4 regions of the Shewanella sedimentimangrovi genome follow, and region 1 is predicted to be linked to each of the others. Evidence: predicted binding sites of a transcription regulator. Region 1 holds the regulator's gene; each other region holds the start of a gene.
What was found. The regulator FliA, encoded in region 1, starts transcription of late flagellar genes. The targets are predictions, from matches to a motif close to CTAAAGNTNNNNNNNNNNNNGCCGATA.

Region 2: the regulator FliA is predicted to act here: its motif matches at 4,320-4,346, upstream of JYB85_RS02765 (cytoplasmic protein).
Region 3: the regulator FliA is predicted to act here: its motif matches at 3,912-3,938, upstream of JYB85_RS08720 (VC2046/SO_2500 family protein).
Region 4: the regulator FliA is predicted to act here: its motif matches at 3,422-3,448, upstream of JYB85_RS10430 (flagellar protein MotY).

What each region holds. Positions count from the first base shown of each region.
Region 1 is NZ_CP071502.1:2,756,504-2,764,383, reverse strand. It holds gene flhA (flagellar biosynthesis protein FlhA) at 1-1,918, shown strand, start outside; gene flhF (flagellar biosynthesis protein FlhF) at 1,929-3,314, shown strand; gene JYB85_RS12020 (MinD/ParA family protein) at 3,319-4,200, shown strand; gene JYB85_RS12015 (RNA polymerase sigma factor FliA) at 4,193-4,912, shown strand; gene cheY (chemotaxis response regulator CheY) at 4,956-5,339, shown strand; gene JYB85_RS12005 (protein phosphatase CheZ) at 5,353-6,090, shown strand; gene JYB85_RS12000 (chemotaxis protein CheA) at 6,107-7,880, shown strand, end outside.
Region 2 is NZ_CP071502.1:676,366-684,245, reverse strand. It holds gene JYB85_RS02790 (ATP-binding protein) at 1-632, shown strand, start outside; gene rlmC (23S rRNA (uracil(747)-C(5))-methyltransferase RlmC) at 656-1,798, opposite strand; gene JYB85_RS02780 (glycerol-3-phosphate dehydrogenase/oxidase) at 1,907-3,127, opposite strand; gene JYB85_RS02775 (MarR family winged helix-turn-helix transcriptional regulator) at 3,127-3,564, opposite strand; gene JYB85_RS02770 (OmpA family protein) at 3,813-4,217, shown strand; gene JYB85_RS02765 (cytoplasmic protein) at 4,394-4,591, shown strand; gene JYB85_RS02760 (methyl-accepting chemotaxis protein) at 4,756-6,375, opposite strand; gene JYB85_RS02755 (type 2 periplasmic-binding domain-containing protein) at 6,422-6,829, opposite strand; gene JYB85_RS02750 (porin) at 6,839-7,880, opposite strand, start outside.
Region 3 is NZ_CP071502.1:2,015,806-2,023,685, forward strand. It holds gene uvrB (excinuclease ABC subunit UvrB) at 1-69, shown strand, start outside; gene rrtA (rhombosortase) at 121-732, opposite strand; gene queC (7-cyano-7-deazaguanine synthase QueC) at 720-1,424, opposite strand; gene queE (7-carboxy-7-deazaguanine synthase QueE) at 1,561-2,229, shown strand; gene JYB85_RS08700 (PLP-dependent cysteine synthase family protein) at 2,271-3,332, opposite strand; tRNA gene JYB85_RS08705 (tRNA-Tyr) at 3,531-3,615, opposite strand; tRNA gene JYB85_RS08710 (tRNA-Tyr) at 3,642-3,726, opposite strand; tRNA gene JYB85_RS08715 (tRNA-Tyr) at 3,763-3,847, opposite strand; gene JYB85_RS08720 (VC2046/SO_2500 family protein) at 3,973-4,458, shown strand; gene JYB85_RS08725 (DUF406 family protein) at 4,531-4,824, shown strand; gene JYB85_RS08730 (putative bifunctional diguanylate cyclase/phosphodiesterase) at 4,925-7,102, shown strand; gene JYB85_RS08735 (YchJ family protein) at 7,099-7,554, opposite strand; gene JYB85_RS08740 (YybH family protein) at 7,558-7,880, opposite strand, start outside.
Region 4 is NZ_CP071502.1:2,396,311-2,404,190, reverse strand. It holds gene JYB85_RS10450 (cytosine deaminase) at 1-289, shown strand, start outside; gene JYB85_RS10445 (Na+/H+ antiporter family protein) at 367-1,692, opposite strand; gene JYB85_RS10440 (peroxiredoxin) at 1,979-2,584, shown strand; gene rnt (ribonuclease T) at 2,663-3,340, opposite strand; gene JYB85_RS10430 (flagellar protein MotY) at 3,483-4,352, shown strand; gene ybgC (tol-pal system-associated acyl-CoA thioesterase) at 5,083-5,484, shown strand; gene tolQ (protein TolQ) at 5,474-6,163, shown strand; gene tolR (protein TolR) at 6,160-6,597, shown strand; gene tolA (cell envelope integrity protein TolA) at 6,601-7,578, shown strand; gene tolB (Tol-Pal system beta propeller repeat protein TolB) at 7,588-7,880, shown strand, end outside.

The sequences.
Region 1 (7,880 bases):
CATTTACACCGACAGACCACTGGATTTTGCTGCTTTCCCCACAGTGCTTCTGGTGGCCACCTTGCTGCGCCTGGCGCTGAACGTGGCATCAACCCGGGTGGTTCTGCTCGAAGGTCATAATGGTGGCGATGCGGCCGGTAAGGTGATTGAAGCCTTCGGTTCAGTGGTCATCGGCGGCAACTACGCCGTGGGTTTGGTGGTGTTCCTGATCCTTATCATTATCAACTTCGCCGTGGTCACCAAGGGTGCCGGCCGTATTTCCGAAGTCAGTGCCCGCTTTACCCTGGATGCCATGCCTGGCAAGCAAATGGCCATCGATGCCGATCTCAACGCCGGCATCATCAACCAGGATCAAGCCCGTACCCGCCGTGCCGAAGTGACCCGTGAGGCCGACTTTTACGGCGCCATGGACGGTGCGTCCAAATTCGTAAAGGGCGATGCCATCGCCGGTATGCTGATCCTGGCCATTAACATTCTCGGTGGTTTCGTCATTGGTATGGTGCAACATGGTCTGGACTTCTCCACAGCGGTAGAAATCTACACCCTGTTGACCATAGGTGACGGCCTGGTGGCCCAAATCCCCGGCTTGCTGCTCTCCATTGCCGCCGCGCTGATGGTGACTCGCCAGAATGAGTCCGGTGACATGGGCCAGATGGTCATGAGCCAGATGTTTGACAGTCCCAAGTCGCTGGCCATCGCCGCCGGGGTGCTGTTTATCATGGGCATAGTGCCCGGCATGCCTCACCTGGCCTTCCTGACCTTTGCACTGCTGACCGCAGCAGCGGCCATTTGGGTCAACAAACGCAATGAACTGAACAAACAAAAGGCGTTGGAAAAGGCTTCTCAAGGCACGGTGGAAAAACTCGACCATGAACCCAAGGAGCTGGGCTGGGATGATGTGCGTCATGTTGACACTATCGGTCTGGAAGTGGGTTATCGCCTCATTCCCTTGGTGGACAAGGGGCAGGGCGGTGAACTGCTCGGTCGGATCAAGGGCGTACGCAAGAAGTTGTCCCAGGAGCTGGGCTTCCTGGTGCCGGCGGTTCATATTCGTGACAACCTGGACTTGTCACCCAATGCTTACCGGATTTCCCTGATGGGTGTGGTGGTCGGAGAGGCGGATGTACGCCATGACTGCGAGCTGGCCATCAACCCTGGTCAGGTATTCGGCAAGCTGGATGGTATTGAAACCCGCGATCCTGCCTTTGGTTTGGAAGCGGTCTGGATTGCGCCCGAGCTGAGGGAACACGCCCAGACCCTGGGATACACTGTGGTGGATGCCGCGACTGTGGTGGCAACCCACATCAGTCAGCTGCTGACCAATAATGCCGCCAAGCTGCTCGGTTACGAGGAAGTCCAGCAATTGATGGATATGCTGGCCAAGCGCTCACCCAAGTTGGTTGACGGCTTTATTCCGGATGTGATGTCCCTTGGCAATGTGGTCAAGGTGATGCAGAACCTGCTCAATGAAGGCGTATCGGTAAGGGATCTGCGCACTATAGTTCAAACCCTGCTGGAATACGGCACCAAGAGCAATGATACCGAGGTACTGACCGCGGCGGTGCGTATTGCCCTGAAGCGGATGATAGTGCAGGAAATCGCCGGCCCCGAGGCGGAAATCCCTGTCATAACATTGGCGCCAGAGTTGGAACAGATGTTGCATCAATCTATGCAGGCGACCGGGGGAGAGGGACCCAATATCGAACCCGGCCTGGCAGAGCGGATGCAGCAATCACTGGCTGATGCCGCCCAGAGACAGGAAATGGTGGGACAACCTGCCATTCTGCTGACCTCGGGGATGTTGCGCTCCACCCTGTCGAGATTCGTGAAATACACCATTCCAAACCTGAGGGTTATATCCTATCAGGAGGTGCCGGATGAGAAGCAAATCCGCATCGTGTCGGCGGTGGGCCAGTAGGGGATAAATAATGAAAATTAAACGTTTTTTTGCCAAAGATATGCGTGCGGCACTGGCTCAGGTAAAAGAGACTCTGGGTTCCGATGCGGTCATCATGTCCAATAAAAAGGTGACCGGCGGCATAGAAATTGTTGCAGCCGTAGACTACGACGATCCCAAGCCGGTTGCTGCCAAGCCCCAGTCTATTTCCCCTTTTGAAGAGGTGGCCGACGACAGAGTTTCTCTCGGCCTGTCCCCATCCGCTATCAAGACCAGCCGTCAAAAAGTTGCCGCGGCACCCGCCGATTCGCTGCAGGCTTTGCTGGAAAAACAACAAAGCCGTATGCAGCAGCTGAGCGGACAACAGGAAAGTGAGCTGGATATGCCTGCCTGGGCCCGCGGACTGGAAGCTCCTGCACCCAAATCGGCGCCCCAGCCTGCGACCTTTACACCGTCCCCCGATAAACAGCGCGCCCAGCAAAAGCCCAGCGCAGAGCTGGATGCCATGCGTGAGGAATTGAGTTCCCTGCGTAATTTGTTGACTCATCAAGTTGCCGCCCTGATGTCGGAGCAAAAGAAACGTAACAATCCGGTAGGGGCCATGCTGGAGAGCCGTTTGATTGACGCGGAGTTTTCCCCTGCCGTGGCAGCCAAGCTGGCAGCCCTGTCTGAGCATTATTCACCTGTCGAGCTGGTCAGGGCCTTGCCCCAGAGTCTGGCCAACATGTTGGACAATCAGGGCGATGACATAGTGCGTCGCGGTGGCGTGGTGGCTTTTGTCGGCCCAACCGGTGTCGGCAAGACCACTTCCATCGCCAAATTGGCGGCGCGATTCGCTGCACAACATGGCCCAGATCAAGTTGCGCTCATTACCACGGATCATTATCGCATTGGAGCCTTTGAGCAATTGGCAACTTATGGCAAAATAATGGGCTGTCCGGTAAAGCAAGCTCATGATCTCAATGAGTTGGAACAAATACTTTATCAGTTCAGGAATCGCAAGCTAGTATTGATAGATACGGCAGGAATGGGGCAAAGGGACATGCGTCTGGTGGAGCAACTGGACAACCTGACCGCTAATCGAGCCTTGCCGATCCGCAGTTATCTGGTATTGTCAGCGACATCACAACGTCGGGTGTTGCAGGATGCAGTGGAACACTTCAAAAGGATCCCCCTTTCCGGGGCTGTGTTGACCAAGCTGGATGAAGCCTGTTCTTTGGCAGGCGCCCTGAGTGTGCTGATCCAAAGCGGATTGCAGTTGAGTTATGTGACCGATGGTCAAAGGGTTCCTGAAGATATGCAAGTGGCTGATACCCTGGCGCTGGCCAAACAAGCGCTGGCAGCCATGAACGACAATGAACACAGACCCGTGAAAGAAAAGAAATGGGCAGAACAACCGACCTATGCATTTGAGTAAAGCTATGACCCGGGATCAAGCAAGCGGTTTACGTATGATGAATCAACCATATAACGAAAAAGTCAAAGTAATCGCCGTCAGCGGTGGCAAGGGCGGGGTCGGTAAGACCAGCGTTTCCATCAATACGGCGGTTGCGCTTGCCGAGAAGGGCAAGCGGGTGTTGGTACTGGATGCCGACCTGGGTCTGGCCAACGTGGATGTCATGTTGGGCCTGAGGGCCGAAAAAAACCTGTCCCATGTGCTGTCCGGCGAGGCGGAACTCGATGACATCATTCTCCGGGGCCCAAAGGGCATTGGTATTATCCCGGCGACATCGGGCGCCCAGGCCATGGTGGAGCTGACCCCAGCGCAGCACGCAGGTCTCATTCGCGCTTTCAGCGAAATGCGCACCCAGTTTGATGTGCTGATTGTGGATACCGCAGCCGGTATCTCCGACATGGTGCTGAGTTTTTCCCGCGCCGCCCAAGATGTGCTGGTGGTGGTGTGTGATGAACCCACGTCCATCACAGATGCTTATGCCCTGATTAAGATCCTCAGCCGTGAGCACGGAGTATTCAGATTCAAGATAGTGGCCAACATGGTCCGTAGCCTGCGTGAAGGTATGGAACTGTTTGCCAAGCTGAGTAAGGTCACCGACAGGTTCCTGGACGTGGCGCTGGAGCTGGTGGCGACTATCCCCTTCGATGAAAACCTGCGAAAGTCAGTGCGCAAGCAAAAGCTGATTGTCGAGGCTTATCCCAAATCACCGGCGGCCATTGCCTACCACGGTCTGGCGAACAAGGTCATGAGTTGGCCTATTCCGCAACAGCCGGGTGGTCACCTGGAGTTCTTTGTTGAACGTTTGGTGCAGCGTCCTGAGTACCAAGAGGATAGATCGAGTGAATAAAGCCGCGGCGTATACCGCTTTGGATAATAAAACATCCATCGTTGAACAGTACGCACCGCTGGTTAAAAGAATCGCGCACCACATGTTGGCCCGGTTGCCGGCTTCCGTACAGTTGGATGATTTGCTGCAGGCAGGCATGATAGGCCTGCTTGAGGCGTCGACTAAGTTTGACGGCAGCAAGGGTGCCAAGTTTGAAACATTTGCCGGGATAAGGATCCGCGGCGCCATGTTGGATGAAATCCGTCGTGGCGACTGGGTTCCCCGCTCGGTGCATCGCAATCAGCGGCGGGTCGCCCAGGTCATAGATGAGTTGGAGCAGGAACTCGGCCGTGATGCACGGGACACAGAAATCGCAGAAAGACTTGATATGACGCTGGATGAGTACCATCATATCTTGAGCGATGTTTCTGTAGGTAAAATCATAGGGATAGAAGATTTAGGCATCTCTCAGGACGTCTTGGTTCCAGAGGGTGAGCAGTCTGATGGCATCTTTGATTCTTTGGCCGACAGCCAATTTCATGGTGCTTTGGTCGAGGCCATCAAACAATTGCCAGAGAGAGATGCATTGGTATTATCGCTTTATTATGATGAAGCGCTGAACTTAAAAGAAATTGGTGCCATTCTTGATGTCAGTGAGTCCAGGGTGAGTCAAATACACAGCCAAGCTATGCTGCGACTCAAGGGCAAACTCAAGCATTGGACACACGTATAATTACTAATTGAGCATTTAGAGTGTCAGCTCACCGGAGGAAACCTTGGACAAGAATATGAAGATTCTCATTGTTGACGATTTTTCGACGATGAGGCGTATCATCAAGAACTTGTTGCGAGACCTGGGGTTCAACAATACCCAGGAGGCAGATGATGGCTCCACTGCGTTGCCCATGCTGCAAAAAGGCGATTTTGACTTTGTGGTCACGGATTGGAACATGCCCGGCATGCAGGGTATTGACCTGCTGAAGGCCATTCGTGCCGACGAAAACCTGAAGAATATCCCAGTGTTGATGGTAACTGCCGAAGCCAAGCGAGAGCAGATCATTGCCGCGGCACAGGCCGGGGTAAACGGCTATGTCGTTAAGCCATTTACCGCTGCCACCCTGAAAGAAAAGCTGGACAAGATATTCGAGCGCCTCAGTTAAGCAAGGACGGGCTATGCAGCTAAACACTTCAGGGCTCATCAGTCTCGAACAGGCGCAAATGCTTGTCGAACTCTTGTCCGCCGGTGAGCAGGATCAGGCCGATGCGCTGTTCCGTGATTTTGCCATGCCGTTGCAGCGTGAGTTGTTTGATGAAGTCGGAAAACTCACCCGCCAGCTTCACAGTGCCTTGATGGACTTTCAAGTTGATAACAGATTGTTGGAATTGGCCAATACCGAAATTCCGGATGCCAAGGAAAGACTCAATTACGTTATCGATATGACGGAACAGGCGGCCAATAAAACCATGGACGCCGTTGAAGAATGTCTGCCGCTGGCCGATGCATTGATAAACAATATTCAGACTGTGACTCCTGCATGGGACAGACTGATGCGCCGTGATATAGAGTTGAATGAATTCAAAGCGCTTTGTCACGATGTACAGCAGTTGATGGTCCGCAGCGAGAACGATTCAAACCGCCTGCGAGAACTCTTGAATCAAATTCTGATGGCGCAGGATTTCCAGGATCTTACCGGGCAAATGATCCGTCGGGTAATAGAGTTGGTTCGGGAGGTGGAGAGCAGTCTGGTCTCCATGTTGACCGTGTTTGGTGAACATACTCCCCAGGAAACCACCGAGCCCCAAAAAAGCAGCATAGAAGCCGAAGGCCCCATCATGAACGCGGAGGCGCGTCAGGATGTGGTTACGGGCCAGGATGAAGTCGACGACTTACTTTCAAGCCTGGGTTTCTGATTAAGGAGTCAGTTTAATGGCATTTGACGTAGATGAAGAGATCCTGCAGGACTTTTTGATCGAAGCCGGTGAAATTTTAGAGCTGCTGCAGGAACAATTGGTAGCGCTGGAAAACAACCCCGGTGACACGGATCTGCTTAACGCGATTTTCCGTGGTTTCCACACTGTGAAAGGTGGTGCGGGCTTCCTGGGATTGGCTCCCATGGTTGACGTCTGCCATGAATCGGAAAACACCTTTGACCTGCTGCGTACCGGCAAGCGTCATGTCACCGCCGAATTGATGGATATCATCCTCCAGGCGGTCGATGCCATTAATACCATGTTTGCTCAAACCCAGGCCGGCCAGGAGCAAGACCCTGCCTCCCCTGAGTTGCTGGCCAAGCTTAAACTCCTGTCTTCGGGGGCGCCGCTTCCCTCCGAAGGTGGTGCGGTTGCATCCGCGCCTGAACCAGAGCCTGAACCAGACCCCATTCCTGAACCCGTAGTGGCAGCGCCAGCTTCCAAAAACACCAGTGGCGGCGAATCCAGCATTGATGAAATTAACGAGGCTGAATTTGAGGCCTTGCTTGATGCACTCCACGGTTCCGGCAAGGGACCCGGCGTCAAGGCTGGCGTCCCACAGGATGTAGCTGGCAAAGCCACCGCCGCTAAACCCAGTCCAGCACCGTCAGGTGACGATATTACCGATGATGAGTTTGAGGCCTTGCTCGATGAGCTCCATGGTGCCGGCAAATTCAAGAGCGCGGCCAAGGGTGAAGTGGCCAAAGTGGAAGTCAGTGCTGCCGACAAGGTCGATGCAGACGAAATTACCGATGAAGAATTTGAACGCCTGCTGGATGAATTGCATGGCAAGGGTACCGGGCCAGGCAAATCTGCCGCAGAGCCAGCTGCACCCAAGCCATCAGCGCCCAAGCAAGCCGCTGCAGTAACACCTGCTGCGCCTCAGCCCCAGATGGCTAAGGCTGCCGCGGTGCCAGAAGCGCCGGCAGCCCAGGCAAAAGCTGCAGCGACCAACGTGCCCCAGGGTGAAACCACAGTGCGGGTGGATACCGCCCGTCTCGACCAGATCATGAACATGGTGGGTGAGCTGGTACTGGTGCGCAATCGTCTCGTGAGTTTGGGCGTAACCCGTGAAGACGAGGAGATGTCCAAGGCGCTGGCAAACCTGGATTTGGTGACTGCCGATCTGCAGGGCGCGGTGATGAAAACCCGCATGCAGCCCATCAAGAAAGTCTTTGGTCGTTTCCCTCGGGTGGTCCGTGACCTTGCCCGCAGTCTGAACAAGGAAATCGATCTGATTCTGGTGGGTGAAGAGACTGACCTGGATAAAAATCTGGTGGAGGCCCTGGCCGATCCCTTGGTGCACCTGGTACGGAACTCGGTGGACCATGGCATTGAGATGCCCATCGAGCGCGAAGCCGCAGGTAAACGCCGCACAGGTACCATTACACTGTCTGCCAGTCAGGAAGGCGATCATATACTGCTGAAGATAGAAGATGACGGCGCCGGTATGGATCCCGAGAAGCTCAAGCAAATCGCCATCAAGCGCGGCGTGCTTGACGAGGATGCCGCTGCGCGGATGTCTGATAATGATGCTTACAATCTGATTTTTGCGCCGGGATTCTCCACCAAAACCGAAATTTCCGATATTTCCGGTCGTGGGGTGGGGATGGACGTGGTGAAAACCCGTATCACCCAGCTCAACGGTACTGTGCACATAGATTCCATGAAGGGCAAGGGTACTTGTCTGGAAATCAAAGTGCCCCTGACCCTGGCGATTATGCCAACCC
Region 2 (7,880 bases), 2.1 Mb from region 1:
CGCGCACCATGTCCCACGAAATCCGTACCCCACTGGCGCGGATGCGCTTTGTGCTGGAGTTGACCAAGGGCCAGCTGCCGGCCAATTACGCCGCCAGATTATCCGAGGACATAGATCAGATAGAGGCCCTCAGCCAAAGCTACCTGACCTTTGCCAGGGTGGAGCACCACAGCGGCAGTCAGGGCCTGTGGGTGGATGCCGACGACTGGCTGCGAACCCTGGCAGAAAATTTCAGTATCTATGGTGAACAGGTGCAATTGCTGACCCACTGCGATTGCCGCGCCTCAGACGGCAAGGTCTGGCTCATCCCACTGGGCATGGAGCTGGCCGGGCAAAACCTGATTGCCAATGCCCTCAGATATGCCCAAAAGCAGATCCGCATCAGCTTGGTGGCCGATGCCAGCCATTGGACCCTGATGATCGAAGACGATGGTCAGGGCTTTGGTGAGGGCAAGGCCGATCTGAAAAAGGCCTTTCGCCGTGGCGACAGTGAAAACAGCGCCGGTTTTGGCCTGGGGCTCTACATAGTGCGCAAAATCGCCATCTGGCACCAGGGTAAACTCAGGGTGGAAGACTCGGCGGAACTCGGTGGCGCCGCCATCAGCCTGCGATGGCGCCGCCCGGTGCTTTAAGCCCGTCTGACCGACCTCCAGCTTTACGGCCGCGCCTCACGCAACAGCAAGCACAGCACCTCGAAGTGATCCGTGTGGGGGAACATATCAAACAGCTGTACCCTGGCAATTCTATATCCCTCGATGGCACGCAAATCCTTGGCCAGGGTGTGGGGGTTACAGCTGGAATAGAGTATCGCCTTGGGGGCAAAGGCACTGAGCTGGGCACACAGACTCTCGCCTATTCCGCGCCGGGGCGGGTTAACGATAATGGCATCGGGCACCTCCGTGGCGTCCTGACCTTCGGCAAAGCCGGTAGAATCAAGGGCGCTGAAACTGATCTTGTCCAGCCCCAACGCCTCGGCCGACATGCGGGCGCAGGCGATGGCCTCTTCTTCGATTTCAATGCCGGTCAGGCTGACATTGGGCGAGGCACAGTGTAAACCAAAGCCCCCCACGCCACAGAACAGATCCCACAAACTGGTGGGGTTGATGTCCTCAAGCCACCGGGCCGCCGTGCGGTAAAGGGCCGCAGCCACTGTCGGGTTGGTCTGGAAGAAGCTCTTGGGCCTGATAAACAGCGGCACGGCGTTGAACACTTCCTCAAGCCGGGTGGCCTCGGTGAGAAAAATCTCCTCCTCCCCTTCCAGCCTTGCCATATGCACGGGTTGCAAGTTCACCGACACCACCTTGATACCGGGCCAACGGGCCAGCAGTCCCGGCAGCTCGCGCTCAATACGGGCTATGGCGTCACGGCTGCGAAGCACAAAGCGCAGCATAAATTCGCCGCGCACCTGGGAGCGGGTCAGCAGGATAAACTTGAGTTCCCCCTTGGCCTTGTCGACCCGGTAGGGCGGGATACCGGCGCGGCGAACAAAGTCCTGCAATTCATGGAGCAGGGCCTGCATGTCAGCGGGATACAGGGGGCAATCGCACAGGCTGACAGGTTGGCCATCGGGCCCTGGGATCCCCAGCACGGGGGCATGGGCCGCCCCCATAACCACCATTTTGGCCTTGTTACGGAAAGCATGCTCGGGACCGGAAACGGGGGGCAGCCACTGCTCCACGGCCAAGCCCTCAAGCAACTGGGTCAGGGTTGCCGTCTTGGCGGCCAGTTGCGCCGAAACAGGCTCGGGCAAATGGTTGCACGAACGGCACAAACCTTGGGAATAGTAGTCACAACGCACAGACCTGACTCCTCAGCGTAAAAGGGTGCACAACTTGGCGACTTTGATGCCGGCTTGGAGGCCAGAGCCCTGCTCCGAGCAGACCTCCAACATCAAAAGCCGCACACTTTAACGCGTTTGCACACACAAATCATCCCAATGGCACTCGGGCGCCGGGTGCAGCATCAGTTTGTCGGGATCCGCAAGCTCAGTTCTGGCGCCCAGTCGGCCATGAACCCAATCCAGCACCTCTGCGGCGCTGTCCCTGAAGGTGGTCAACTTGCCGCCGTACAGACTCAACAATCTGGGATGGGAATGGCTGGTATGGATAAGGGTATCACGGGGCGCATCGAAGGCATCGCTGGCTACCCTGGGCAAGACCCGAACGCCACAAAAACGCGCCACAATTTTTTGCGCCAGCTCCGACTCACTGCCGGCGTCCGGAAAGTAATGGCGAAAAATTCCCAACAGGTAAGCCTGCTCTGCTGCCGTCACCTGCGGCTCTGAGGCTAAGCTGTCGATTGGCGTTTCCGTGGTGCCAATCAAGGTTTTGCCATACCAGGGCATGACAAACACCACCCGCTTGTCGAAGCAGGACTCCAGGTAAAAGATGCCGTCAAATGCCGGAATATCCAGCAGCAGATGCGCGCCCTGCACCCACTGCAGGCGTTCGCTGGGTGCCGGCGGTTGCACCCGATGCAGCAGCTCATTGACCCAGGGGCCGGCGGCATTGACCACCGCCGAGGCCGCCACACTGATGGTTTCACCATTGCAGTTCAATTCCAGTTCACAGCCCGCTGCCGAGTGGCGAATGGCAGTCACTTCTGTATCTTCCTGCACCAGAGCCCCCAATTCACGGGCACTGGCGGCGACCGCCCGGGTCAGACGGGCATCGTCCGTCTGGGCATCCCAGTATTGGAACACTGTGTGCAGGCTATCTTGCCTCAAGCCATTGAACCTGGCCCATTCAAGCTTGGGAACCCGCTGAAAGCGGCCAAGGGGATCGAATTCGCTGAGCAGACCATAGAGGCTGAGGCCGGCACCTATGGTGAAAGCGCTGCGGCGGCTGTGGCGATAGATGGGAATATAGAAGGGAACGGGACGCACCAACTCAGGCGCCAGACGCAACAGATCGCGTCTGGCCTTGAGGGATTTGCGCACCAGATCCAGCTGCATGGACTCCAGGTAGCGCAAGCCCCCGTGAATAAGCTTGCTGGAATTGGCCGACGTTTGACCGCCAACCTTGCCCCTGTCCAATAACAGCACCGAATAGCCGGCAGCCCGGGCAAACTGGGCCACCCCCACCCCGTTGATACCGGCCCCTATAACGACCAGATCCAGGTGCTGCATCAGCTGTCGCTCCCGTCAAGCAGCTTACTGGCACGGTCGCACAACAGTTTGAGCTGTTGTAACTCTGCGGCGGCCCCGCCCACCAGGCAGCGCATGGCCTGGGGTATGCCTTCGGCCTGTTGTCTCAGGTGCCTTCCCGCGTCGGTGAGCTTGAGGACCCGCTGGCGTTCATCGTCACTGCTGCGCTCCCGCAGCAGCAATCCCTTGGCCTCCAGCCGCTTGAGCAGGGGGGTCAGGGTTCCCGAATCCAGGTGCAACTTGCCCCCCAGGGTTTTAACGCTGATCCCCTCCTCCTGCCACAGCACCATCATGGCCAGGTACTGGGGATAGGTCAGGTCCAACTTGTCGAGCAAGGGGCGGTAGGCGCGCACCATGGCATTGGCGGCGGTATAAAGGGAAAAGCACACCTGATTTTCCAGTGCCAACGGATCGTGCATCTGAGTCTCCATACCTTGGTTGCCAAGCAATCATCTTGTACACAAGATACTTTCCCCGACGATGAAAAGCGAGCCCGGCCAAAGCATGACACGGAGCAAAGCAGAAAATTGTCACTTCAGGGCCACAGCGACTAGGCTTTAATTTCACCGGATATGCCCTGCAAAATTGCAATGGCCCCGGAATTGGCTTACATTTGCGCCCGCCTTAGGGCCGTTGGCAGGATTTTGTTCTTCGACAGGGTGTTGGTATGAGAATTTTAGCTGTGATTTTAATGCTGATGAGCCTAAAAAGCTGGGCCAATTGCGACAGCAATAATGACCTGGGCGGCATCAGTTTTGACAAAAATAGCTCCTACTTCGACAAGGCCGGTAGTCAAGTATTGGACGCCATCTTAGATCCCACAGCGCCGGGATATTTACGACTGGAATTCGCCATAAACAGCAATGAAGGTGATGAACAGCTGCGACAATACAATCTATGGCTGGCGCAGCGCCGTATCGACAGAGTCAGGGAATACCTGGGCAACAAGGGCTTTGCCGCCCCTGTGGTCAGCCTTATCCGGACCGCCGCGACAGACACCAGCCGCAATCTGCAGCTGATTTGGTGTGAAGAATCCGACTCCGCCCCCAAAAGCCTGGTGGCCGATCGCTGAGCCCAGTGGACAGACCAATTAATAAGCAACTGAATTCAGTGGAAAGCCCCGTTACCGGCCCAAAAGGTGGGTAAATAATCCTTGAATTAAGCAGGTCTTTGACTAAAGTAACCGGACGGGATGCCGATTAAAGGTATCGATTCAGACCAGAAAGTCATACCAACAAGAGGTAATGCATGGCAATCACTGTCAATTCAGCCAATATCAGCCCCAATCTCGCCAATGGTTCCATAGGCGTTAAGGTCGCTCAACTCGCCAAGGGACAGCAGGAAGCTGAAGGTCAGATCGCGGTCGACCTCATTAACGCGGCCAGCGCACCTGCCAAATCCGCGCCAGTGGGCAACACAGGCCACAATATCGACACCACGGCCTGACCCGTTACACAGCTAACATTGAGCCCGGATCCTGTCCGGGCTTTTTATTTTGAGCGCGCACATACCCCGGGGCATGACCCTGAAGCTAGAGAGAAAACATAGCCGACTTAAGTCCCGAGTGGGCCAAAAAGGAGAAGGGAGAAACTCATCCCTGAGTCGCGAGATTACAGCTTGAATTGAGAGGTTGCGTTTTGCAGCTCATCGGCGAAGGCCGACATATTGTCCGAGACAGTTTGCACCTGATTGAGAATAGCCAGGGTCTGCTCGAAGGAGGCGTTCATGTCCACCACATTGTCCACCACCTGGGAAGCCACTTTGGACTGCTCATCGGTGGCCTTGGCTATGTGGGTGTTCATTCCATTGATACTGACGATCTGTTGCTGAATGGTCTTCAACGCCTGACCCGTTTGCTGTGCATGGGTCTCGTTTTCACTGGATTTGCTCATGGCCACGTCCATGGTGCTGACCGATGACTCGGCAGCCTGCTTGAGCCGGGTGAGCACTTCACGGATTTCCTTGGTGGCATCGGCGGTCTTGGACGCCAGCGCCCGCACCTCGTCGGCGACCACGGCAAAACCTCTGCCCTGCTCACCGGCACGGGCCGCTTCAATGGCAGCATTCAATGCCAGCAGGTTGGTTTGCTCGGCAATGGAGGTGATGACATTGAGAATGGACCCCACGCTCTCAGTATCCCGGGCCAACTCGTTGATTGAGTCTGCTGCCAGGGCGATTTCCCGATTTAGCTCCTTGGAGATATCCATGGTGCGCTGCACCACGGCCATCCCTTCCATGGCCTTCCGTTCGGCAATCTGGGCAGCTTCGGCGGCTTGATTGGCACTGTGGGAAATATCCAGCACAGAGTGACGCATTTCTTCCATCGAATGCTGCACAGTACCCGCGTCCCGGCTTTGTCGCTCCGTGGCACCACTGGCAATATCCATTTTTTCCTTGAGGCTGTGGGCGCTGTCAAGCAACGGCGATGTCACATTGACGACCCGCTGAATCGCCTCGGCCAACAGATGCAGGAAGCGGTTGAAGTTACTGGAAACCTGCCCCAGCTCGTCACGACTGTGCACCTCAAGCTGGTGGCTAAGATCGCCCTTGCCGTCGGCCAGTTCCCCAAGGGAATGAGCCAGGTTGCCGGCCGATTGGCCTATGGCACGGGCAATGGAAATGGTGACCACTGCCATCAAGACCAGCAGCGCCACCCCAATCCACAGGGTCAACCACAGGCTTTGTTCGGATCTGTCGCTGGCCTCTTGGATGGTGTCCTTGAACTCTGTAACCTTATCTTTCTTGAATCCCTGGATTTTTTTCAGCAAACCATCGTATGCGGCTGACTTTTTCTGGCTGATGCCACCAATATTGGCCATGTCCAGAGTACCGTCCAACATGCCCCGCGCCAAATCCAACGTCATGCGGTTATAAGCATCCAGGGCTGACAGCATGGCTGCCAAGGCCTCGGCATTGGGACCATCCAGATCCTGCAATTGGGTCAAATTGGCCTTGAGCGAGCTGTATAAATTACCGGCATTACCCAGCAATTCCTCGTCGGCAAAGGACACGGCCTGGGTATAGACCTCATCCAAACGCTGCACCAACAGCACGTTCTGGTTGGCCAGCTCGACTCTCTGGTACACCTTTTCCCCCATGAAGTTCAGGGTAGTACGGTTTTTATTGATGGAGACTATGCTGATGCCAAGATTGACTGCGAAGATAATCACCGACAACACGAAGATGGCGGCGACTTTTTTGAAAATGGAGAGATTATTGAACCATCTCATACTTAGCCCCTAAAAGGGCGCCGGGATTACTCCCGGCACCAATTGTTCAGTACTCGGCAATCACTTTGACCGAACCGTTTACCTGGCTACTATCAATATAGCCGATTATGTTGGGGTTGGATGACACCAAGCCTATGACTTCCGCGTCGCTGGCTACTTCCTTGGGTGGTGTGCCCTTACCGGTAAAGACTTTCTGCGACCAGTAGGCTTTCAACTGACTGGCTGACTTGCCCAGCACGTTGCTGTCAAATGCCTCCCTGACCGCCCCTCCTTCGAGGTTGACAGGCACAGCCTGGCCTCCTCCCGGGAAGGACTTGGTCTTGCCGAGATAGATATTTTCTATGTCTTTTTTGTCGAGACTATCGCCGTTGCTCGGGTGCACAATCACGGCAACGCCGGCAAAGACCTGCATGGAGCACAAACACAGAAGAATAGAACCCAATAGTTTTTTCATAGTGCTCTCCTAAAATACCAGATCCACGCCGAGACTGATGGCCTTGGCATCCCCCGCCACCCGCCATGAATCGGGGGTACCGGCACCGACACCATCATCGGTCACGTCATCGTACTGGATCTTGAATGCCGCCGATGGATGGAAGTCCCATCTGAGGCCCACAGAGGTGGTATTGTGAATTTCTGAACCATCGTCAAAGTCTGAATAGGAGACATAGGGCAGAAAATCACCGAAGCGATAACCCAGGGTCACCAGGTAGGTATCGAGATCTGAGCCCTCCAGGGTCAAACGGTTCAGTTCGGTCAACACCAGCAGGTTATTCCAGTCGACGTTCACCGACAGACCGTAGAACTTACCCTTGCGTTCCGTGCTGCCATTATCCCAAATGCGCTGCTCACCACCGATGATGCGTTCGTTGTTGTACTGCATATGGGTCAGACGGATATCCAGCCAATCACGGTTGAATTGCACCACCAGACCACCTATGTCCTTCCAGATCTCCCGGGTGGAAGCCCCGAAGAAAAATTCGGACAGCAGCTTGTTTGGCTCATCGTCTTCGCGGCCATAATAAATCTGGCCCGTCATGGTCCAATCGCCGATCAGGTAGTTATAGAGGGCACTGGCACCTGTGTAGTTGAAGATCTGCCAGGTGTAATTGTCTGCTGGTGGCCTGATCCAGGGATAGGCGTAACCCACGTCAAAGAAGTCGCTGTAGTAGTACAGAGGTAAACGTTTTTTACCCGCCTGCAAGGTCCAGTGTTCATTGAGCTCATAGGACAGATAGGCCCACTCAAAACTGGCGGAGAAATTATCTGCGCCCCGGGACACCACCTGGGCGGTAGCAGACAAACCGTCCATCAGATCGGCACTGAACTGCAAGCCGAACAGGGTGTCGGGTTCAAAACTCCACTCCTCAGTATAAGCGCCCACCAGAGGATAATCGGCCAGAAAGGTCGGCTCCAGGCCAAACTCTTCCACCCCACTGCCCTCAAGTACCTGGCCGCCAACCACGGAGGCGAACCCGGAAATGTGAACCTCGGCCGACGCTGCT
Region 3 (7,880 bases), 740 kb from region 1:
GAATTTGAACAGGCCGCGGCACTGCGGGACGAAGCACACAGGCTGAGGGAAACCTTGCTCAAGATATAAACCAAAAACGCGCTCCGGCGCGTTTTTTATTGGCTTGGACTGTTCCTGAGATCATTGGCCGGTGTCGATGTGCTCTCTGTTTGGCCTGAACTGTGTTGCTGCCACAAGCCACAGGAGCCCCAAAGTTATGCCGGATACCAGACCCACCAAATGGGATTCGGTGGCCACCCTGGCACCGATAAGCTCGGTCACACCGTCGCTGGCGCCCATGGTGTTTTCCCAGCTGACCTTGAGTATAACGCCGAGCAGCAACAGGTACCCCGATCTATAGCCCCGGCGTATATCCAGCAGGGCGCCAAAGGCGAATAACCCATGCAGGATCCCGCTCAGTCCCACGTAGCCCCACAATTGCGGATAGCCAAGATACAGGCCCAGGCCTTCGAGGGCACACAGGGCCAACAGCAGCGCCAGTAAGGGCCAGATGCGGTAATGAAAATGATGCAAACTGTAGATAACCCACAGACCGGCCAGATTCATCAGCAGGTGCCAATGATTGGTGTGCAGCAGATTACCGCTGATCAGGCGCCAGTATTCGCCCTGGTCTATGGCGTCGCGGCGAAAAGCCAACACATCGTCCAGGGACAAAATGAAGAGGCCAATGCTCAGCAGGGAAACTATCAGCGGCGCCAACCAGGCCTTGTTCGGACTGCTCAGCGCGGACATTTGCTGTCCAGAGCTTCAGTTACCGCGTCTTTATGATTGAGGTAGTCTTCCAGACCGCGGCTGCGCAGATGGCAGGCCGGGCAGTCGCCACAGCCATCCCCCTGAATGCCGTTATAGCAGGTGAGGGTGTGATGGCGCACCAGTTCCAGCTGGCCGTAACGGTCCGCCAGGGCCCAGGTCTCGGCTTTGTTGAGCCACATCAGCGGCGTGCGGATCTCCAAAGGTCTGTCCATCCCCAACACCAACGCCTTGGCCATGGCCTGGATAAATTCGTTGCGACAATCCGGATAGCCGGAAAAGTCGGTTTCGCATACGCCGGTGATTACGGTATCGGCGCCGAGTTGATAAGCGTATATCCCCGCCAAAGTCAGAAACAGTATGTTGCGGCCGGGTACAAAGGTGTTTGGCAGGCCATTGTCCATCAACTCATGGGATACCGGAATGGCATCACGGGTGAGGGCGGAAATTGCCAGCTCGCCCAGCAGCGACACGTCCATTATCTTGTGACTGGCCACTCCCAGGCGGCTGGTGAGGGCCTTGGCGACTTCTATTTCCGCCACATGGCGTTGACCATAGTCGAAGGTAATGGCATGCACTTCATCAAATTGTGCCAGGGCCTGAATAAGACAGGTGGTGGAATCCTGGCCACCACTGAAAACAACAACGGCTTTAGACTTAACTGCTTTTGACATAAGACGAACTTCAAACAAAATATCAGGAGCTCAGTTTACCCGAGGAGGGTCACGCTGCAAAGCCGCAGCCGGTGAGCCGGCTTGCAAGCCGGCGAAAAATCCACTATAAAAGCCGCCCCAACCAAAGAGGCCTGTCATGACATATCCGGTTAACGAAGTTTTTGAGACCATCCAGGGTGAAGGGTGCCATACAGGTATGCCGGCTATCTTTGTGCGCCTGCAGGGCTGTCCAGTGGGCTGCAGTTGGTGTGACACCAAGCAGACCTGGGAACTGTTGGAGCAGAATCGGGTGTCGCCCGCCGATGTGATCCGGGTCGATGGCACTGTTGGCCGCTGGGCCATGCACGATGCCGGCAGCTTGGTCTCGGCCTTCAAAGCCAAGGGCTTCAGCGCCCGTTTGGTGGTGATCACCGGCGGTGAACCTTGCCTGTACGATCTCACCGCCTTAACTACAGGGCTGGAGCAGGCCGGTTACCAATGTCAGATAGAGACCAGTGGCACCTTTGAAGTGAAGTGTTCCGAAGCCACCTGGGTGACAGTCTCCCCCAAGGTCAATATGAAAGGGGGCTATCCCGTGCTGAGGCAGGCTCTGGCGCGAGCCAATGAAATCAAGCACCCCATAGCCACGGAGAAGCATATCGAGGAGCTTGACGAATTGCTCTTTGGTCTGGACACCAGTGGCAAGACCATCTGTCTCCAGCCCATCAGTCAGAAGCCGAGGGCCACGGAACTGGCAATGAAAACCTGTATTGCCCGTAATTGGCGCCTGTCTATCCAAACGCACAAATACCTTAATATCGATTGATTGTAATCAATAACGGCGACCCTCGGGTCGCCGTTATTGTCTCAGGCCAATAAGCCGCTTCGGTTGAATTCCTCAAGTGCCGCCTGGGCCCCACTGATATCGCCTATCTGCTCTGCAACCCAGTCCGGATGGTAATAGGTATCCAGATAGCGCTCGCCGGGATCGCAGATGAGGGTCACTATTGAGCCGGTTTCACCGGCCTGTTTCATCCGGCTTGCCAGTCTCAGGGCGCCATAGAGGTTGGTACCCGTAGAGGGGCCGGTTTTACGGCCAATCAGACGCTCCAGCCACAGCATGGTGGCGATGGAGTTGGCATCCGACACCTTGAGCATTTCATCAACAACTCCGGGAATAAAGGACGGCTCCACCCTGGGCCTGCCTATACCTTCGATTCTGCTGCCCTGTGACAGGCACAGACCGGCATCGCGGCTGTGGAAATAGTCATAGAACACCGAGATTTCCGGGTCCACCACACACAGGCGGGTAGCCAGTTGCTGGTAGCGAATGTAGCGGCCTATGGTGGCCGAGGTACCACCTGTGCCCGGGCTCATCACTATCCAACGCGGCACAGGATTAGGCTCAAGCGCCATCTGGCTGAAGATGGAATTGGCAATGTTGTTATTGCCGCGCCAGTCAGTGGCCCGCTCGGCAAAGGTGAACTGATCCATGTAATGGCCCTTGAGTTCCCGGGCCAGACGTTCGGATTCGGCATAGATCTCCGAGGTCTTATCGACAAAATGGCATTGGCCACCGTAGAAACCTATCTGCTCTACCTTTCGTTTGGCGGTACTTCTGGGCACCACGGCAATAAAGGGCAGGCCCAGCAGGCGCGCAAAATAGGCTTCGGACACCGCCGTACTGCCGGAGGAGGACTCAATGATAGGGGTGCCCTCATTAATCCAGCCGTTACACAGGGCATAAAGGAACAGCGAACGGGCCAATCTGTGCTTGAGGCTGCCCGTGGGGTGGGTGCTCTCGTCCTTCAGGTAGATGTCGATACCTGCCAGCATGGGTAACTCAAGCTTGATCAGGTGCGTGTCGGCACTGCGTTGGAAATCAGCATCAATTTTGGCAATGGCCTGGTTTACCCAGTGCTTGTTCATAGCGGTTCCGAAAATGTTATAACCATATCGGCTAAATCATAATGAAATCGCATATAAAAGCCAGCAACACCATTGTGGCGGCGGATCAAACGCTGGAAAGTGTGGCTAACAGCGGCTTTAAATTAGAGGTCAACAAAAGGTTTTGGCCCAAAACGGCTGCCGGGGAGATCACAGGGGAAATAAACAAGAGAGAGAAAATGGTGGAGGGAGAAGGATTCGAACCTTCGAAGGCGGAGCCGTCAGATTTACAGTCTGATCCCTTTGGCCACTCGGGAACCCCTCCACAGGGGCGAATTGCGAACAGTGAAATGGTGGAGGGAGAAGGATTCGAACCTTCGAAGGCGGAGCCGTCAGATTTACAGTCTGATCCCTTTGGCCACTCGGGAACCCCTCCAATGTGTCACTGGACGCTTTTCAAATTGTAGGCAAATGGTGGAGGGAGAAGGATTCGAACCTTCGAAGGCGGAGCCGTCAGATTTACAGTCTGATCCCTTTGGCCACTCGGGAACCCCTCCTCAATTGCGGCGGCAATAGTAAGCAGATTCGTTTTATATGTAAAGGCTAAATTCTTAAAAAAACCTAAAGTAACTGGCCAAGTGGTCGATTAAGTTACAAGGATATGTTTTATTGACGTTTTTATATGCAAATTGCTTCACCTTTAATCAATGAACTGCAGTGTGGCGAGCGCCTCAACCATGCAATAGAGCATGGTCGTCGCGGAGAGTTCGCCCTGCTGTTGGCCATGCTATCCCAGGATGCCCGGGACATGGTCCAGTTCACTTTGGGTGAAGAAGGCACTGTGGATGCCAAACTGCGACGCCAATTTGAATTGCCGCCGGCCCAAACCCTGGTCGCGGATGTGGCCGACGACTCCTTGATCAATAACGGCGGTGAATTTCATGAATTGGGCTTGCGTGGTTTTGCGCTGCAACAGGCGCTGAAGCCAGAGGCTTTGGTCACCCGGGGACCGATTCCTGTCACCATGCTGGATGCCTTGAACAATACCGACCCTTTGTGCAAGTCCCGTTATCTTGAGCCACAGCATCCCGCGCTGCCCGAGATTCCCCATTTCAACGATCGCCTCAGTGGTCAGCGGGCACTGGCGCAGCGGATGGCACAAGCTTGAACCGCGCCACAGTCCCGTATTGCCATAACCTTTAAAATGCGGCCATTGTGATTATCGAACAGAGGAGCAGAGATGAAGAGCATTGAAGAGCAGCAATCCTCAACCATTAACGATACCTGCAACGATTGCGGCAGTTTTGTTGACATAGGTACTGTGCTTGACGAACAGGATACCTGTATGACCTTGTCTTTTTCCGGTGTGGATGCCGAAGTGAAGGCGAAGGAACTGGCAACGCTGGCCTTGGCGAGATTTCCGGGGTGCCGGGCGCAACTGGAGACTGAGGCAAATGGTTGTCGCCTGGTCTTGCAATTTGATGTCAGTGCCGAAAAATTGATTTTCGCTTTGGATAATGGATTAACTGGCTGAAACACCATATTGCTCTTGGTGACGAACTTACTGTAATCTCGGCAAAATTAGAATAAAAACCTCTGCGGGGCCTGGTCCCGCAGTTAATTAAGGGATCTGTGTGAAAAAACGCAAACATCAGCATATTGTTGATTTGGTGGTCAACTCGACCGTTAAACAGCAAGGTGATTTTGCCAAGACAGCTGAACTGGTGACTGAACTCCTGTGTCAGCACCTGGGCTTGTCTTTCGCCAGCGTTTGGTCATTGAATGAATCCCAGGCTACCCAGGCGGAAATAGCCTTCTTCGGTCCCGTATTACCCCAGGGGAAAAAGCGCCCCGCGTCATTGAAAAATGCTCCCCGTTACTTGCAGGAGCTGCGCAAGCACAGGCATATAGATGTAGCAGATACACTATCGGATGACCGGATATCCGAATTGCGCGATGACTATTTTATTGAACGGGGGATACGTTCCACTCTCGATCTTGCCATCCGTATCAATGGCCACCTGGAAGGCATTCTTTGCCTTGAGCGCAGTCAACCACTGTTATGGTCGGAGTTTGATATTCACCTGGGCAGCCAGCTTGCCGATCAATTGGCGTTGACACTGGCGACCCGTCAGGCCGATGACAAAGATGAACAACTGATGTTGTTCCGCTCTGCTGCCGAGCAATCCGATCAGGTCACCATGTTGATTAACCTGCACACGGAAAAGGTCGAGTATGTGAACGCCGCCCATGGCCGTATTACGGGCCTGCCTGCCGAAAAGGTCATAGGCCTGGGCCTGAAGCAAATGGATTTTTTCCGGCAACATCCCAAGTTGGGTGAAACCACGCTGGCACGGATATTCAAGGGCGAAAATGTTCAGGGTGAAGTCAAGCTGAAGCGGGCCGATGGTCACTGTTATTGGCTTAAATATCACGCCAGTCAATTCATTACCGAACGCGGAAATCATTATGTGTTGGTCTGTGGGGAAGACAACAGCGAACAACACAACTACCAGGCCGAGTTGGAAAAACTGGCCTGGCGCTGCAATTTAACCGGTCTGTATAACCGCGCGCATTTCAATCGGGTACTGGAGCGCAGCCAGCAGGGGATGTTGCTGCTGGTTGACCTGATGGGCTTCAAGCGGTTCAACGATACCTATGGCCATGAGCAGGGTGACGCCCTGCTGATTGAAATAGCCAGACGCTTGCGACATTTCGCCGATATCTATAAGGCCAAGGAAATAGCCCGGGTCGGCAGTGATGAATTTGCCGTGCTGATGGCGGATCCGTCCGAGGAAGAGGAATTCCTGCGTAACAAGCTTTATCAGCAACTGGCCGCGCCGGTGTTTATCGGCCGTGAACAGGTTGACCCCAAGCCGGCACTGGCGGCGGTGGATTTGGCCGCTGTCAACAACCTGGTGGCGCCTCTAACCTGTGCCGATATCGCGCTGCAACATGCCAAGAAGAAACAGGGCACGGCGATCCAAATCTTCAACAGCACCTTGCTCAGTGCCTTTAAGGACGATGCCCAGATTGAGCGCGACCTGCACACCGCCATCCGCGGACGCCAATTTGAACTCTATTACCAGCCCCTGTGGGATTTACAGCAGAATCGCTACACCGGGGCCGAAGCGCTGATCCGTTGGCATCATCCCAAGAAAGGGGTGTTGTTTCCCGGCGCCTTTATCGATATTGCCGAGCAGTCCGGCATGATCAACGCCATTGGCGCCTGGGTTCTGGAGGCCGCCTGCCGCCAACTCAACCTGTGGCAGCATCACAATCTGGACATGTCCATGCATGTGAACGTGTCCGCCAGGCAATTCTTCAGCGGCAATCTGTACGAACAGGTTTGGCAACTGCTGAGTCGTTACCGGCTTAGACCCAAGAGTCTTATACTGGAAATCACCGAAACCGAGCTGATGGAAGACATTCGCTACGCGACCAACCTATGTCAGGAGCTGGCGGAACTGGGAGTAGGGCTGGCCATTGATGACTTTGGTACCGGCTACAGTTCCATGCGTTATCTGAAACAATTCCCCATCAGCAAGCTGAAAATAGACAGGTCATTCATATCCGATTTGACAGTCAGTCATGAAAGCCGCGAAATCGTCAGTGCCATTATCGCCATGGCGCGCGCCCTTAATCTGTCACTGACAGCAGAAGGCGTAGAGACCACAGATCAAGAAACGTTTCTGGCCAAGAGCCTGTGCGATCAGGCACAGGGTTTTCTTTACAGCCCGGCGCTCAGGGAAGCGGAGTTTTCGCAGTTTCTATACGAAAATCAGGTGCCCGCGAACCGCTTGCCGGTCTAGCGCCCACAGCACTGCTTGAATTTTTTACCGCTGCCACAAATGCAGGGTGAGTTACGACCGGGAAGGGCTGCCTCTCTGTGCTGTCCCTTAGTGTAAAACCACAGCCCCTGCTCGAGTACGAAGTCCGATATTTCCTCTATGGCATCCAGTGTGTTGCCATCCTTATACCAGGCAATAAAGTGGACCTTACCCGAGTGCCCATCCATAGAGCTCTCTTTAATATTCAGGGCCAGCCATTGGGGATGCGGACCCGCGGCCAGGATCTGGCTATTGAGATCCCGGCGATAGTCCGGGTGATGGGTTGCAATTAAATAGTCCCACAGCTGCAACACAAAGGCACTGTAGCGCGAACGCATCAGGGTTTCAGGTGTGGGGGCAGGGCGCATTCCGGCGTGAAAGGGACGGCAGCAGTTTTCATAATCACCGCCGCCGCAGGGACAGACTTGCTTCATAACTCAGGGTTTCAGGCTTCTGACAAACTGCTCGCCATAATACAGGTTGGGGACGGGCTTTGCATCAAAGTAGAAGCGGCTATCGGCACCGTTATTGGAATCCACGGTCAGTGACCAGGCACCGTCTTTCTGCTTTTTGGCAACTGTAACAAATTTTCCGGCGAACTCACTGACGGGCTCACCCGTGTCGGCGGCAGGGTGAAAACGAACCAGGTAATAACCTACGTCTGTCGCACTGTTGCCTTCGATTGTCCGCTCAAGTAAGCGGAAGTCCACTTCTATGCGGGCATTCTTGCGCTTTATTTTGCCAAAGAAGGCGTGATAAA
Region 4 (7,880 bases), 360 kb from region 1:
ATGCCAGCTGATGGGGTATGAGGATATCAATCAGGGACTCAGGCTTATCGGCAGCCATTCTGCCCGCACCCTGAACCTTTCCGACTATGGCATTAAGGAAGGCAACAGCGGCAATCTGATCATCCTGCCGGCCAAAAATGGCTTCGACGCCCTGCGCCGTCAGGTGCCGGTACGCTTCTCGGTGCGCCGTGGCAAGGTGATTGCCAGCACAGTGCCGGCCAGTACCCGGCTGTTTCTGGAAGGTGAGGAGCGGGTGGATTTCAGCCAGCCTGTGCCGCCCAGCCTCTGAGTTAACTCCACTCAGTAGACTGGATTGAGCAATAAAAAAGCGCGGTATTAACCGCGCTTTTTTGGCCCTGTGACGTGCTAAAGCACCATGGCCGCTATCCAGCCGAAGATCAGCAGCGGAATATTGTAGTGAATAAAGGTTGGGATCACGCTGTCACGCATATGATCGTGCTGGCCGTCGGCGTTAAGCCCTGCGGTGGGGCCAAGGGTAGAGTCCGATGCCGGCGAGCCGGCGTCACCCAGGGCCGCGGCCGTGCCCACCAAAGCTATGGTGGCCGGTACCGAGAAGCCGAAGGACAGCGCCAGGGGCACATAGATGGTGGCTATGATGGGAATGGTGGAGAAGGACGAGCCTATACCCATGGTGATCAGCAGCCCCACCAACAGCATTAAAAAGGCCGCCAGCGGCTTATTATCACCTATGAGTTCACCCAGGGAGCTGACCAGGGTCGCCACTTCGCCGGTTTGTTTAACTACTGCTGCAAAGCCTGCGGCTGCAATCATGATGAAACCTATGCTGGCCATCATGCGCACGCCCTGGCTGAAGAGGTCCTGATCGCCCACGTGTCTCAGGGCGCCGGAGAAGCTGAAGATCATAAAGCCCACCAGGGCGCCGAAAATCATCGAGTCGGTCTTAAGCTGCACCGCCAACGTGGCGGCAATGGCCAGCAGGGCCGTGATGATGGAGCGGCGATTCAACTCGGTGGCTATCTCGGGTTCCGCGGCCAGGATCTCCTGCTCCCGGTAGTCCCTGGGCTTGCGATAGCTCACCAGTACCGCCAATGCCAGACCCAGTAGCATGCCAAGTGCCGGAATGATCATGGCGCCGGGTACCTGTTCGCGTACGGCGTTGAGACCATTGGTATTGAGATTGGCCAGTAATATGTCATTGAGGAAAATGCCGCCAAAGCCCAGCGGCAGCACCATATAGGTGGTAACCAGGCCGAAGGTGAGCACACAGGCCACCAGGCGCCGGTCGAGGCGCAGCTTGGACATCAGGTGCAACAAGGGCGGCACCAGGATAGGTATAAAGGCGATATGAATTGGCAGCAGGTTTTGTGATGATACCGCCATGGCCCCCAGTGCCAACAGCAACAGGCGCCGCATCCAAATCAGTTCTTTGGCATTGGCATCTCGTCCCAAACGACTTATCACGGTGCGGGAAATCAAGGTGGTCAGCCCCGAATGGGACAGGGCGACGGCAAAGGCACCGAGCAGGGCATAGCTCAGGGCAATCTGCGCGCCACCGCCCAAACCATCGTTGAAGGCACCTATGGTGGCGTCCAGGGTCATGCCGCCCAACAGACCGGCCACCAGGGCACTCAGGGTCAGGGCAACAACCACGTTAACCCGCGCCAGGCTCAAACCCAGCATCAGGCACACGGCAATCACAACAGAATTCATGTTAAGGTCAACACCGGCTAATTAACAGAAGGGCTATTGATGACAGGCTTTGACGCCACTGTCCAGTATCAGGATTTCGATTGCGGCATAGGTGGTCAATTGCGGCTTATTCCGGCTGCCGTGGCAGCACAAAGGCCAAGTTCAGGCTCGCTGTCCAGTAGAACGCTGCAAAAATGTGATATTGATCCTAAATGGGTTGTAAGGCGCGTGGCAGCACTTATAATGCTGAATATCTGAAAGGATTTGTCATTTTATCCCTAGCTCAATCCATAGATGGAGGTAACAAATGAGCGTATTAGTAGGCCGTCCGGCCCCTGACTTTACCGCTGCGGCAGTTCTGGGTTCCGGCGAAATCGTTGACAGCTTTAACCTGACTGCAGCCATCAAGGGCAAGCCTGCCGTAGTCTTTTTCTATCCTCTGGATTTCACTTTCGTGTGCCCATCTGAGCTGATCGCCTTCGATCACCGCATGGATGAGTTCAAGAAGCGCGGTGTGGAAGTGATCGGTGTATCCATCGATTCTCAGTTCACCCATAACGCCTGGCGTAACACCCCGGTAGAAAAGGGCGGTATCGGCCAGGTGCAATACACCCTGGTTGCCGACGTTAAGCACGACATCTGCAAAGCCTACGATGTTGAGCATCCTGAAGCCGGTGTGGCCTTCCGCGGTTCTTTCCTGATCGACAAGAATGGCATGGTACGTCACCAGGTAGTGAACGATCTGCCACTGGGTCGTAACGTTGACGAAATGCTGCGTATGGTTGACGCGCTGCAGTTCCATGAAGAGCACGGCGAAGTGTGCCCAGCCGGTTGGGTAAAAGGCAAGAAAGGCATGAGCGCCAGCCCAGACGGCGTTGCGGCTTACCTGGCCGAGAATGCTGAAGAGCTGTAATAGCCGCTGGTGTTAATAAAAAAGCCGCCCAATGGGCGGCTTTTTTTATGCGACGGTTCAGCTGTCTTATTCTATGGATCAGCTGTCGCTGCCCGCCTCGTTGTCGGTATCGTCGGTTAAAGACGCGGCCAGGGGCCAGCCGCCCAGGGCCTTCCAGCGGTTGACTATATAGCAGAACAGCTCGGCGGTACGCTCGGTATCGTACAGGGCGCTGTGGGCCTCGCGGTTGTCGAACGGAATGCCTGCCATCTGGCAGGCCCTGGCCAGCACTGTGTGCCCCAGCGCCAGGCCCGACAGACAGGCGGTATCGAAGGTGGCAAAGGGGTGAAACGGCGAGCGCTTGATGTCGTTGCGCTCAATGGCCTTGCTGACAAAACCATGATCGAAAGAGGCGTTGTGGGCCACAATAATGGAGCGATGGCAATCGGCGGCCTTCTGGGCCTTTTTGACCGTCTTGAAGATTTCCAGCAGGGCTTCTTTCTCGCTGACGGCGCCACGCAGTGGATTGGTGGGATCTATACCGTTAAAGGCCAGGGCCGCAGGTTCCAGGTTGGCACCTTCGAAGGGCTCGATATGAAAGTGCAGTGTCTGGTCGAGGCCAAGATTTCCTTCGGCATCCATTTTCAGCAGGGTGACGGCAATTTCCAGCAAGGCGTCGGTCTGGGCGTTGAAACCTGCGGTTTCCACGTCTATGACAACCGGGAAATAGCCCCGGAAGCGGTACTTGAGCAGGTTGGCCTTGTTAGCGTCGGTCATCGGAAATCCAGGGAAATGAACAAGGGCGCTATTATGCTAAATGCCATCGGGCCTGTCATGTCCGATTGCTGTAAAACTGAGCTAAAGAACCCAAGTAAATGGCCGATACCACAGAAGTAACCCGGAACGGACGAGAATGGCTATGTGGCGAAAACTTCTTTTGTTGTCTTCTTTGCTGATGCCCGCCATGGCAAGCGCGGAATTACGCCACTATGTGGCTAACCTGGATGAATCCCAATGGCGTCTGAGTGCTGCCAGCCCCATCATGTGCCGCCTGGAACATGATATTCCGGCCTATGGCAAGGCGGTGTTCACCAGTCAGGCCAGCAAGGAGCTGAACCTGGCCTTCAGCCTCGACATGTGGTCCAAACCCGATGCCGCCACCTCGGCTACCTTGATGAGCAGGGCACCGGCCTGGCGTCCCGGGGTGAATTCCCATCCCATTACCGAGCTCAGGTACCAGAAGTATTTCAGTGGCGAGGTGCCCAAGAAGGCGGCCTGGTCCATGCTGACCGAACTGGAGCGGGGCATGGAACCCACCTTTTATTATGCCGATTGGTACAATAACGAAAGCAAGGTGGCAGTGGGCCTGTCTTCCGCCAACTTCAAGCGCAAATACAATGAATTCAAGGCGTGTCTGGCAAACCTCTTGCCCTACAGCTTTGAGGACATTTCCTTTACCGTGCTCAACTTCGAGTCCGGTGGCAGCGAACTGAGTCGCTTTTCCAAACAGCAACTGTCACGTATTCAGGAATACCTGAGCTATGACCCCGAGGTGCAACTGGTGCTGATTGATGCCTACACCGACAGCTACGGTGGTCGCACGGTCAACAAGAAGGTCAGTGATCAGCGGGCCGACAGTATCAAGAGCTATTTCCTGGAAAAAGGCATTCCCGATGACAGGATCATGACCATGGGACACGGCGAAAGTCGTCATGTGGCATCCAACGACTCGGTGGATGAGCGGGCCCGTAACCGCCGCGTAGTCATCCGCATCAGCAAGCCCATGTAATACAGGAATAAATGAAAAAAGCACCGCCATTGAGCGGTGCTTTTTTTTGAGTGCAGAGTCTGTCCCGGAGGATAAGGTCGGGTGGAAAAAGGTTGTGACGACAGTGAAAATCGACAGATAAAAAAATGCCCGCTTGGTTTCAAGCGGGCAGCAAAAATAATGCATTGCAATCAACAAATTGAAGGAAGGAAGTCAAGCATAAGAACCAGGGATAGAACCGACGTCGTGGACACCGGTTCAGGTGTTCTTGTTTTCAATACCCGTTGGGGAGGGCACTTCCTGAAAACGCGCTCATTCTAGCCTTGGTTATCAGGTCGGACAAACTAGAAAAATTGCCCTGATTCATTAGTAAAACTAATCATTGTAATGAGCGAATAGCCTATTATGCGGGGTTATGCGGCATGTTGTGATGTTTTAATCAGTTATTCGGCATAAAAAATCATATCTTGAATGGCGTCCGGCTTTAAACGGGCGTTTGCCTTTTTTATAGCCGGTCTTGCGGGTTTTATCTGTTGTCTTGCCCGATGGTAGGCTTGAGCTTACCGATTGCTGCGGGAGATGGCCGACGAACCTGAGCCTATCTGCATAATTCAATATGACTGGCAAGGGGGCGCAGGCCATTTTGCTGCTTTTATTTCTTTGCATGTGGGGCTGGACCTGCCATTCACAATCTGGCGGGGGATCGGTATAGTAGGGCTCAATTTTGTATGTCCGGAAAATGGTTTTGACCGTGTTTAACTGGCCAATTTCAGTCTATTACGAAGATACAGACGCGGGTGGCGTGGTGTATCACTCCAATTATCTCAATTTTTTTGAACGGGCCCGTACCGAATGGCTGAGATCCCTGGGGATCAGTCAAACCGCCTTGTTGCAGGATGACATCGCCTTTGTGGTACGGCGTGCGGAGCTGGATTTTCGTAAGGCCGCGAGATTTGAGCAGAACCTTATGGTGCAAACCAGGGTCATAGAGTTGAAAAAGGCGTCGCTGGTGTTTCATCAGCGACTGATTGATGGTGATGATATTTGTTACTGCGAAGGTACCATTTTGGTGGCCTGCGTGGCTTTATCGAAAATGCGTCCCCATGCAATTCCCCCATTCATAGCGCAGGAGTTTACCCAAGGTGCAAGCTGATATTTCTTTTATAGGGTTGTTTCTTCAGGCCAGTGTGCTGGTTAAATTGGTGATGTTGGCCTTGCTCGGCTTATCCGTGATGTCCTGGGCCGTCATATTGCAGCGCCGTAATCTGCTGAACTCCGCCCGCAGCAAATCACTCAAGTTTGAAGACAAGTTCTGGTCCGGTGTTGATCTCAACCGTCTGTATCAGGAACTGTCGGCCCGTACCGAGCACAACTCGGGGCTGGAAGCCATGTTTGTGGCCGGTTTCAAGGAATATTCGCGCCTGTCACGTCTGAGCGGCAAGGTGCCCGGCGCCGTGATGGACGGTAGCTACCGCGCCATGCGCGTGACCCTGTCCCGTGAATTGGAAAAGCTGGAAACCCATTTGCCTTTGCTGGCGACCATAGGTTCCACCAGTCCCTATATCGGCCTGTTCGGCACAGTGTGGGGGATTATGAACTCCTTTATCGCCCTGGGCGCGGTGGAAAATGCCACCCTGGCCATGGTGGCTCCCGGTATCGCCGAGGCCTTGATTGCCACCGCCATGGGTCTGTTTGCCGCTATCCCGGCCGTTATTGCCTATAACCGCTTCTCAACCCAGGTGGAGAAAATTGAGGGCAGCTACGCCAACTTTATGGAAGAGTTTTCCAGCATTTTGCACCGTCAGGCCTACAGCGAGAAGGAATCGGCATGATGCAGGGCTACCAGCGCAAGCGGCGCCGCCCCGTGGCCGAGATTAACGTGGTGCCCTACATAGACGTGATGTTGGTGCTGCTGATCATCTTTATGGTGACGGCCCCCATAGTCACCCAGGGTGTCAAGGTGGACTTGCCCACCGCCAGTGCCGAACCACTGCCGTCCGACAGCAAGCCACCGGTTATCGCTTCCATCGATGCCGAAGGCAACTATTACCTGGATGTGGGCAGCACCAGCAATTATCAGATATTGGAGTTGGATAAACTGGCCGAAGAAGTGGCCGCCATACTCCTGATTGACCCTGAGCGTCCGGTGGTGGTCAAGGGCGATCGCAGCATTCCCTACGAGAAGGTGATCCAGTTGATGACCACCTTGCAGGGCGCCGGTGTGCCTTCCGTCGGCTTGATGACAGACTCACCCAAAGAGAAATAAGGTGTGGCAGTGAATTCAGACTTTAAGCTTCCACTTATCATTTCAGCTGCAATTCATGGCGGCGTGATACTTATCCTGGCGCTGGGCATAGACTTCCAGCACACACCGCCGCCGATGCCGGCGGCCAGTGCCCCCGCGGTCCAGGCCGTGGTCATTGACTCGGGCAAGGTGGCGGCGCGGGTGGAAGAGCTCAAGCAGCAAAAGCGTGATGAGGAAAGGCGTGAACGTGCCCGTCAGGAAGAGCTGGAACGCAAGGCCGATGAAGCCAAGCGCGCCCGTGAGCTGGAGCAGGAACGGATCCGCAAGCTGGAAGCCGAGCGCAAGCAGAAAGAAATTGAAACCCAGAAGGCCGCCGACGCTGCCAAGGCTGCCAAGCTGAAGGAACAGCAGGAAAAGGAAAAGGCCCAGAAGGCCGAAGCCGAACGCAAGCAAAAGGAAAAGGAACGTCTGGCCGAGGAGCAGGCCGCCAAGAAAGCCGCCGACAAGCGTAAGGCGGAGGAAGAGGCTGCCCGTAAGGCCGAGGAAGAGCGCAAGCGTAAAGAAGCCGAACGCAAAGCCAAGGAAGAAGCCGAGCGTAAACGCAAGGCCGAGGAAGATGCCAAACGCAAGGCGGCCGAGGAAGCCAAGCGCCGCGAGCAGGAATTGGCCGACATGATGGCCTCTGAGCAGGACACCATCAATGCCGCCAAAAACCAGCAGGTGATGTCTGAACTTAGCCGTTATCAGGCGATGATTGCCAGCACACTGCAGCGCAACGTACAGAAAGAAGACAGCATGCGCGGCAAGAGCTGTGAAATGGTGGTGAAGCTGGCAAAAGACGGCTTTGTGATCAGCAGCCGCGTCAAGCAGGGCGATGCCCAGGTTTGCCGGGCCACCCAGGCCGCCATCCAGAAGCTGCAACGCTTGCCCGTGTCGCCTCAACCCGAGGTGTACGAGAAGATGAAAGAACTGAACATTATTTACAAACCCGAGTTCAATTAAGGGAGCTACATGAAACTTTTGCTTAAATGCGCGCTGCTGCTCGCGGCAGTGCTGAGCGTACCGGCCCGGGCGGCGCTGGACATAGTGATCACCGACGGTATCGATGCGGCCCGCCCCATCGCCGTCATGCCCTTCGTCTGGCAGGGCACAGGCCCGGTGCCATCACAGATTTCCGATGTGGTGGCCTCGGATCTGACCCGCAGCGGCACCTTCAAGCCACTGGATGAACTCAATCTGCCACAACGTGGCTTGACCTCGGTGAAGCAATTCAACGCCAAGGCCTGGAGTGGTATGAATGCCGA